2 regions of the Annamia dubia NIES-4383 genome follow, and region 2 is predicted to be linked to the other one. Evidence: predicted binding sites of a transcription regulator. Region 2 holds the regulator's gene; the other holds the start of a gene.

Region 1 (5,218 bases), 410 kb from region 2:
CTTAAATAAGGTTTCATGCCTAATAATTGTTGATAAATTTCTAATCTTTGATCGGCTTTAAGATTACGAATAGATAAACCTTCATCTTTTAATAAACAAGCTCTTAAAATCCCATCTACAGACAATCTCCACCGTGAGCAATTACCACAAAATGGTTGAGATTCTGAAGCAATAAAACCGATTTTAGCACCACAATTAGTAATAAAATTAAAGGAAGTAGAATCTAAGGCTGAATTGATAGGAATTAACTGATATTTTTCTTTAATTTTATTTAATAAAGTTTCTGCACTAATAAATTGATCTTTTTGTTGCCCACAAGCATAACCAATACGCATTAATTCTAAAAATCGCACTTCAATTTTTAATTCTTTAGCATATTCTATAAAATCAAATACTTCATGATCATTAATTCCTTTCATCATAACGGTATTAATTTTAATAGCAAAACCTTGTTTTTTTGCTAAACTAATATTTTCTTTAATTTTAGTTAAATAATTACCATAAGTAATCTGTTTAAAAGTAATCGGATTTAAACTATCTAAACTAATATTTACGTTAACAATTCCACAATCTAATAATAATTCCAAATAACGATCTAAGATAATGCCATTGGTGGTTAAACCGATTTTTTTTAAGTTTAAAGTGCTTAATTTTTGGATAATTTCAGCAAAATTTTGACGCAATAAAGGCTCTCCTCCTGTTAATCTTATTTCTTCTAAACCAAAATCAATTAATTCTTTAATGATCTCATAATATTCATCTACTTGTAAATAATTTTTTTTCTCCATAAATTGAGCATCTAAGGGCATACAATAATGACAACGTAAATTACATTGATCTGTTAAAGAAACCCTTAATTTGCGAATTTGACGATTATATTTATCTATTAACATCGGTTATTGGTTATTAGTTATTATTTATTGGTCATTATTAATTATCAACTATCAATTATTAATTATTAATTACCAAGCATAAAAAGGAAAAGATTGTCCCGCTTTAAAATAAGATTGAAATTGGGGTAATTCCAGAAAACCATCACTATTAGCTAAAGCAATAAATTCCCCTGAATTTTTAACAGCTATTGGCTCGGCTTTGATTATTCCTAAAGGGGTATAATTTAATTTAACAGGAAGAAAATAAGTTAAGTCTTTTTTAAAGGTAAAATCTTCTGTTAACTGGGCATAAATTGGAGGAGTTTTTATTAAATAACGATGTAAACAAACTAAACTAGAAATCGGATTACCGGGTAAGCCAAAAATAACAGTTTGATGATGATGATCTACCCCAAACCATAACGGTTTTCCGGGTCTTTGTGCCACTCCATGAATATATTTAGTAACACCTAATTTTTCCCATATAGAAGGTAAATAATCAAATTTGCCCTTAGAAACTCCCCCAGAATATATTAAAATATCATAGTTTAAAGTTGCTTTTTGATAATGATTAATAATGGCTTCTTGATCATCATTAAGATGGGTTAAAAATATCTCCTCAAAATTATGTTGTTTTAAGGATGCTTTTAAAGCATAAATATTAGAGCGTCTGACTTGATATGATTGGGGAATTTGCTTAACTTCGACTAATTCATCCCCCGTAGAAATAATATTAATTCGGGGTTTTTTAAGACATTTTACCTCTGTTTTTCCCATTGATGCCACGATACCCCAACGCGCTCCATTAAGTCTTAAATTAGGCTCGATAATTAATTGATTTTGGGGGCAATCTGAGCCTTTTAAATGAATATTCTCAAATTGAGAACGCTCTTGCTCCTCTATTATGTGAGCATAACCCTCTTTAATTTCTACGGCTTCATAGGGTATAACTAAATCGCCTAAATCCTCAGTATCAGTTAAAACTGCTCCTGTCATAATTTCATAACAACCTTGGGGATCAGTAAGGGGAAGGGGAGGCTCTCCGGCCGCCACTGTGCCTAATATCTTAAATTTTCGACAGCCTTGTTGATAGGTTAACCATGAAATGAGGATACCATCCATCATCACACGGTGAGCAGGGGGATAGGCTCGATCGGCGGCGATCGCTTCAGTTAAAATTCCAGCTTTTAATTGATCTAAATTAATAATTGTTTCACCAAAATTAGGTAAATTATTTTTAATAATTTCGGCGGCTTCAGTAACAGTAATCATTTCTATTTTTAATAATTAAAATATTTTAACTTAATTAAATCAAATTAAATTCTTTTAAGGCAGGGAAAAAATTGTTATTTTCATGTCCTGAAAGACTTAATTTAATCAAAGCAAAACGCTGAAGATCGGTTAAATTTTGCCATTGATTAAGATTAATCATCAAATTAAATTCTTTTGCTTTATTTTGCACTTGCTCAGGAATCTGATTTTTATTTAACCAAAGTGGAGAATTTTCTATTATTAATTCTTTAGCAGGAGAGCCTGTTTTATTAATAATTAAATTCTGTAAAAAATCATGATAATCATTTATTTCAGTCTGAGTATTACAAGGTAAATTAACTAATTTTTCCCTTTCTTCAAGATTAAATTGATGCCAATGATTAAGTTTTAATTTAATGCCACAAGTATCTAATTTTAATCTAACTTCCATGGGAATACAACGTAAAGATTCAACGAAATCCGCTTCAAATTGAAAATAATGACTCATGTTTTTTATTGCTTAAAATTACTAATTTTCTGATAATAACAAAATTGTTAACTATTTTTCAATAAACATTTTTTTAATCCCGAAATTTTGTATATTTTGCTACAATTTTTTAGATTTTAAAGATTTAGTCTAAATAAAAGGTTAAAAATTTAAAATACCCTAAATAAAATTAATTAGTTTTTAAAAACGCCATTAAGCAGTAAAATTAACTAATAAATGATAATTAATAACTGAAATATTGATAACTGAAATGACGAAAACTGTTTGCCCTTATTGTGGTGTTGGCTGTGGCTTAGAAGTTGGTGATCCCCCCCCAAATGGGGGAGTCAATGCCCTTGGTAAAGTGATGGGCGATCGCTCTCATCCTTCCAGTCAGGGCAAAGTTTGCGTTAAGGGGGCAACAGTTAACGAGGCGATCAACCAATCTCGTTTAGAATATCCCATGATGCGCCAAAGTTTAAGTCAGCCTTTTGAGCCTATTAGTTGGGATTATGCTTTTAATCTGATTGTAAAGCGCATTGAGTTAGTTAAAAAGACAATGGGGGCTGATGCGCTCTGTATGTATGGCTCAGGGCAATTTCAAACCGAAGATTATTATATTGCCCAAAAGTTGCTCAAAGGCTGTTTAGGTACAAATAATTTTGATGCTAACTCCCGTTTATGTATGTCTTCCGCCGTTGCCGGATATTTGCAAAGTTTTGGCTCGGATGGGCCTCCTTGTTGTTATGAGGATTTAGAGTTAACTGATTGTGCGTTTTTAGTGGGTACTAATACCGCCGATTGTCACCCGATCGTCTTTAATCGTTTTAGGGCTTATCACAAGAAAAATCCAGAGGTTAAACTGATTGTGGTAGATCCCAGATCTACCCCCACCGCCCAAGTCGCTGATCTACATTTGGCTATTAAACCCGGAACAGATATTAATTTATTTAATGGGATAGCTTATTTATTAATTAAATGGCAATTAATTAATCAACAATTCATTGATAAATATACAAATAATTTTTCTGAATATGCTGAAATTGTGAGCCATTATACCCCTGAAAAAGTAGCCGAACAATGTGGAATTACCGTTGAAGAATTAGAAAAAGTAGCCCGTTATTGGGGAGAATCAAAAAATGTCCTCTCTTTATGGTCTATGGGTTTAAATCAATCCTCTGAAGGTACTGCTAAAGTTAGGACTTTAATTAATCTTCATTTAATGACGGCCAACATTGGGAAAGCCGGAGCGGGAGCATTTTCTTTAACTGGTCAACCTAATGCGATGGGAGGTAGAGAAGCCGGAGGTTTGGCACAACTTTTACCCGGTTATCGTAGTGTCATAAACGAGCAACACCGCCAAGAAGTAGAAAGCTTCTGGGGTTTACCTTCTGGGGCGATTTCGCCTTTTGTCGGCAAAGATGTATGGAGTATGATCACAGGCTTAGAAAGGGGGGAAGTGGGCTTATTGTGGATTGCGGCCACTAATCCGGCTGTTAGTATGCCTGATCTGGAACGTACCAAAAAAGCCCTCTTAAAATCTCCTTTCACCATCTATCAAGACGCTTATTTTCCCACCGAAACCGCTGATTTTGCCCATTTATTACTCCCTGCGGCACAATGGAGCGAAAAAGCAGGAACAATGACTAATTCTGAGCGTGTTGTGACCTATTGCCCTAAAATTAAAGAGCCTCCTCATCAAGCTAAAGCCGACTGGGAAATTTTTGCAGAGGTGGGTAAAAGACTGGGTTATGAAAAATATTTTAATTTTCAGAGTGCTAGTGAGGTTTATGAGGAATTTGTCCAGCTAACAGAGGATCGCCCTTGTGATCTATCGGGCTTAAGTCATGAGATTTTAGCGGAACATGGTGCGATTCAATGGCCTTTCCCAAAAGGGAGTGATCCAGTAAAAGATAAGTATGGAAAAAGATTATATACTGATTTTGAGTTTAATACGAGCGATCGCCGAGCCAATTTTGCCACCTATCACGCCAAGGGTTTAGCGGAAGTGCCTGATCCTCAATATCCCTTTGTTTTAACCACAGGGAGGTTATATGGTCATTGGCACACCATGACTCGCACGGGTAGAATTGAAAAAATCCAGAAAATGCACCCAGAGCCTTTATTAGAGATTCATCCCAAGGATGCCTTAAAATTGGATTTAGGAGAGGGTGAAATGGTGGAAGTGCGATCCCGTAGGGGTAAAGCCCGTTTTAAAGTCCAGATTACCAAAGCGATCGCCCCCGGAACGATTTTTGTACCGATGCACTGGGGTTATTTATGGGCAGATCAGGCAGAAGCTAACGCCCTTACCCATGCGATCGCCTGTCCAGACTCAAAACAGCCAGAGTTAAAGGCCTGTGCCGTGAAACTTTTAAAGGTAAAATCTCCATAAATTTAACTGTTTTTAAATTACATTTTATATAGAAAAAAACAGTTAAATTTGTTCTACTAAAAAGAGCTTTTGGGGGTCTAATCGTAAATGCCAAGGAAAAGGAAATTTCTTTAATAATTGCCAATTTTCTTTAAATAATTCTACTTGAAAGTGATAATCATAATAATGAGAGGGAGGATGATGGAGTTTAAGATAAAGTGTTATCTGGTGAGG
Region 2 (5,218 bases):
GAATGATTGGCATTTTGTTCATCAAGAAGATCTCAAATCCGTTGAAGAAATAATTACCAATTCATTAAATACAAATACCATTCATTTTATCTGTAATAATCGTAATTATACAAAAGATAATCGGCTGATTTATTGTCAATGGTATAACTCAATTTTAAGGGATCAATTTGGTCAAGTTGTCTCCATTCTTTCCCTTGTTCAAGATGTTACGGAAAAACAAAAAATTGAACAAGCTTTAATCGAAAGTGAACAAAAATTTAGGGAATTAGCTGAGAATATTAATCAGGTATTTTTCCTCACTGATTCTACTCGAAAAACGCTTTATATTTCCCCCGCCTATGAAAAAATTTGGGGTCAATCTTGTGAAAGTTTATATCAAAATTCTTTATCTTGGCTTGATTCTATTCATCCCGAAGATCGACTCACAGTTATTAACAATACACAAAATGGATTTGAAACTGGACAACAAATTAATCAAATTTATCGTATTATTAGACCTGATGGTAATATTCGTTGGATTCACGATCGCACTTTTCCCGTTTTCAATGAACAGGGACAACTTTATCGAGTGCCGGGCTATGCAGAGGATATAACTGAGCGTAAAGAGAGTGAAGAATTATTAAAACGCCAATTTGAAAAAGCCCTACTCTTAAGGAAAATTACCAATGAAATCCGTCAAAGTTTAGATCCTGAAACGGTTTTTCAAACTGCCGCTTCTGAATTAGGGAAAGTTTTTAAAAGTAATTATTGTACTATTTTTACCTATATTAATGATCCTGAACCTCATATTTTATGCGTATCTGAGTCTTTAAATGGAAATTATCCCTCTTTAATTGGTTTAAAAATAGCAGTTGAAGGCAATCCCCATTTACAACAAATTATCTCAGAAGATCGAGCAATTTGTGCTTCTAACGTCTATGATTGTCCTTTATTACAGCCAAAAAAAGAGTTTTTAGAGGCATTGGGAATTAAATCCTTATTAGCGATCGGGACTTTTTACCAAGGTCAGATCAACGGTGCGATCAGCTTGGATCAGTGTGATCGCTACCGTCATTGGACAGAAGATGAAATAGAATTATTAGAAGAAGTGGCCGCCCAGTTAGGCATTGCGATCGCCCAGTCAAAACTCTTAAAACAAGAAAAAATCCGTTTAGAGGAATTAGCCCTCAAAAATGAGGCTTTACAACAAGCCCGACAAGAAGCCGACAATGCCAACCGAGCTAAAAGTGAGTTTTTAGCCATGATGAGCCATGAAATTCGCACCCCCATGAATGGGGTGATCGGCATGACAAATTTATTATTAGACACCTCTTTAAGTGAACAACAACAGGATTTTGTGGAGACAATTCGTAATAGTGGAGACGCATTATTAACTATTATTAATGATATATTAGACCTATCAAAAATTGAATCAGGAAAACTAGAATTAGAGAAAAATCCTTTTAATTTACAAGATTGTATTGAAGGTGTTTTAGACTTATTTGCCCATCAGGCCGCCCAGAAAAAATTAGGCTTAGGTTATTATTGGGATTTTTCCATTCCTAAAATACTCATTGGAGATGTTACTAGAGTTCGCCAAATTTTAGTTAATTTAATTGGTAATTCCCTAAAATTTACCGAAAAAGGTGAAATTATTTTAGCTATTTCTAGCCCTAGTTGTAATCCTAATACCTGTGAATGTGAAATTAAATTTACCGTTAAAGATACAGGAATAGGTATATCTGAAGAAGGGCAAAATAAACTGTTTAAATCATTTTCTCAAGTTGACTCTGGCCGCAATCGAAAATACGAAGGGACAGGCTTAGGCTTGTCTATTAGTAAGCGTTTAGCAGAATTAATGGGTGGACAAATGTGGGTAGAAAGTGAACTAGGAAAAGGCTCAACTTTTTCCTTTACACTCATGAGTAAAATGAATTATTGTGAACAAGAAGTAACTTTTAATTCTGAAATTTTTAAGAATAAACAAATTTTATTTATCGGGGAAAATTCCCTCATTCGTAATTTAATTACTCAACAAATTGCAAAATTAGGTATGATTTATACTGAAACAAATACAGTTAATCAAGCCTTAGTAATTCTCGCTCAAAAACAAGATTTTGACGTAATTATTTTTGATTGTCAAGATTTTAGTTTAGACAATTTAGAGACAATCAAAACCATCAAAAATAGTCCTAAAACTTGCCATTTTCCTATTATTATTTTAAATGCTTTTACCCATCTTTCAGATTCAATAAAATCTCAACTAAATTTAAAATATATTTTAACTCAACCAATTAAACAATCTAACCTTTATGAAATTTTCTTACAAATATTCAACGTCAATCAAACTCAAAACTCTTTAAATTCTTCTTTTGTTGCGACTATTTCTGAGGAAAACAATTATAATTTAAAAATATTAGTAGCAGAAGATAACAAAGTAAATCAGAAAGTTATTTTATTAACACTCAATAAACTCGGCTATTCAGGGCAAATAGTAGGTAATGGATTAGAAGTAATTAACGCTTTACAAAAACAATCCTACGATTTAATCTTAATGGATATGCAAATGCCTGAAATGGACGGCTTAGAAGCTACTCGTTGGATTCGTGAACATTTTGACGATTCAACTCAACCTTATATTATTGCCATGACGGCCAATGCGATGGAAAGCGATCACCAAATTTGTTTAGAGGCCGGAATGAATGACTATCTCAGTAAACCTCTTAAAATAGAGGCTTTAAAAGAAGCTTTATTAAAGATTATTAACTATTAATTAGGGTTTATTAAGTAAACTGTTGACTTAAAGCCACCGGATTATGAACTGTTATTTTCTTCTTATAAATAGAAATCATATTATCCTGCCTTAGATCCCCTAATAACCTTGTCACCGTGACACGGGTAGAGCCAATGGCCTCAGCGATCGCCTGATGAGACAACTTTAAATCAATGCGGATCCCCTCATTGGTGGGAATGCCGAAATCACGACATAAAATTAATAAAAAACTCACCAAACGTGATCCCATATCCCGATGGGCTAATGTTTCAATCATCATTTCCGTCTGTAAAATCCGAGAAGACAACCCCTTTAACATCAACATAGATAACTCAGGATGTTCATTTAAAGCCTTTTCCACATGATCGATCGGCGCCGATAACAACTCCACTGGAGTAAAAGCCACCGCATGATAAAAGCGATCGGATCTTTGCCCCGTCACCAAAGACAACACCCCAAACACACTATTTTCCCGCAATAAAGCCACAGTAATCTCCTCCCCCGCCTCATACACTCTCGATAACTTAACCGCCCCCTTCATCAAAAAATAAACCTTTTCCGCCGGATCCCCCGGAAAAAAAATCGTTTTACCACGCTCATAAAATTCCACCACCGGAGGATAACCACCACTACTGATTTGACGAAAAACCGTTTCTAAAGTTGTTTCTGAAATTACTGAAAGACTCATGGGGATTCACTCAAAAACTGGAAAAATTAAATAAAAAATCAAAAAATTATTTTTTAGCTATCTTAAACTAGCATTTACAAAATAACAAGATATGCGCCATTTTTGCTTAAAAATACTGATCAAAAAATAACAAACTTAAGCTACTATCCACTGCTCCCAATCCCCAAAAAACCTTTCAATCCCTAAATTCGATTGCTATTGACAAAACAATGATAAAATTCTACTCACCATCCTAACAAAAAACATTATTTTTTTTCATTATATAAAAACTATGTTAGATTTAACCGGAAAAAATGCCCTTGTCACAGGCATTGCCAACAACCGCTCCATCGCTTGGGGCATAGCCCAACAACTCCATCAAGCTGGGGCTAATATTGGAGTCACCTATTTACCAGACGAAAAAGGACGCTTTGCCAAAAAAGTAGGAGAATTAGTAGAACCCCTTAAGCCTACAGTCTTCTTACCCTGTGACGTTCAAAACGATCAACAAATAGCCGAAACCTTTACCGAAATTGGCAAAATTTGGGATAAAATTGACATCCTGATCCACTGTCTAGCCTTTGCCAACAAAGACGACTTAACCGGAGAATTTATTAACACCAGCCGAGAAGGATTTAAAACCGCCCTAGACATCAGTAGTTACTCCCTTACCAGCCTCAGCAAAGCCGCCGTTCCCCTTATGACAGAAGGCGGGAGCATCGTCACCCTATCCTATTTAGGGGGAGTCAAAGTGATCCCCAACTATAATGTTATGGGTGTAGCCAAAGCCGCCCTAGAAATGAGCGTACGTTACCTTGCCTCAGAACTAGGCCCTAAAAACATTAGAGTTAACGCCATCTCAGCAGGCCCGATCCGCACCCTAGCCTCATCAGCCGTTGGAGGTATCTTAGATATGATCCACCATGTAGAAGCAACCGCACCCCTTCGCAGAACAGTTACCCAACTAGAAGTAGGTAACACCGCCACCTTTTTAAGTAGCGATCTAGCCAGTGGCATCACCGGACAAATAATTTATGTAGATAGTGGCTACGAAATAATGGGAATGTAAAACCCAATCAGATAAATTAACTTGCCCCAAGCTGAAATTGACTTGTATCAGATTTCAGCTTTTTTTTGTTTCATCGCACAACCAAAAAAATTTTCTAAAAAATTTTAAAACCCTATATTGCTTATAAATCAAGCTTTTTAACCACAAGCTTACCTAACAAATAAAAAAAATATTCTCAAAAAAAAGGAAAAAAGAGGAAGAAAAAGCTTGAAAGGCTTACACAGAGACAGAAAAAAGAAATTTGTCAAAAGTGTTGACAAAACCAAAGAGGTAGGCTATATTGATAAATGCGCGGTTGAGAGAGACAAACGAAGCCGAGCGCACCGAACCTAGACAAATCAATATATTGAAAACTTATTACTAGCCCTTAGTCAAACTAATTTAACAAAAAACTTGACTAAAGTCAAATTAAAAAAAGAGCTTAACAACTCAAACCAAAAACTAAACTTAAGAAATTAATTTAGTTAAAATGGAGAGTTTGATCCTGGCTCAGAACGAACGCTGGCGGCATGCCTAACACATGCAAGTCGAACGAGACCTTCGGGTCTAGTGGCGCACGGGTGCGTAACACGTGGGAATCTGCCCTTTGCTTCGGAATAACAGTTAGAAATGACTGCTAATACCGGATGATGTCGAAAGACCAAAGATTTATCGGCAAAGGATGAGCCCGCGTAGGATTAGGTAGTTGGTGGGGTAAAGGCCTACCAAGCCGACGATCCTTAGCTGGTCT

What was found. The regulator NtcA, encoded in region 2, controls nitrogen genes in cyanobacteria. The targets are predictions, from matches to a motif close to TTTGTANCNNNNGNTACAAA.
Region 1: the regulator NtcA is predicted to act here: its motif matches at 2,718-2,737, upstream of Anndu_RS00455 (molybdopterin oxidoreductase family protein).

The regions. Positions count from the first base shown of each region.
Region 1 is NZ_AP025630.1:96,864-102,081, forward strand. Features, by position in the region: gene moaA (GTP 3',8-cyclase MoaA) at 1-893, opposite strand, end outside; gene Anndu_RS00445 (molybdopterin molybdotransferase MoeA) at 963-2,144, opposite strand; gene Anndu_RS00450 (nitrate reductase associated protein) at 2,179-2,631, opposite strand; gene Anndu_RS00455 (molybdopterin oxidoreductase family protein) at 2,873-5,005, shown strand; gene modB (molybdate ABC transporter permease subunit) at 5,048-5,218, opposite strand, start outside.
Region 2 is NZ_AP025630.1:505,825-511,042, forward strand. Features, by position in the region: gene Anndu_RS02470 (PAS domain S-box protein) at 1-2,752, shown strand, start outside; gene ntcA (global nitrogen regulator NtcA) at 2,763-3,440, opposite strand; gene fabI (enoyl-ACP reductase FabI) at 3,712-4,488, shown strand; rRNA gene Anndu_RS02485 (16S ribosomal RNA) at 4,955-5,218, shown strand, end outside.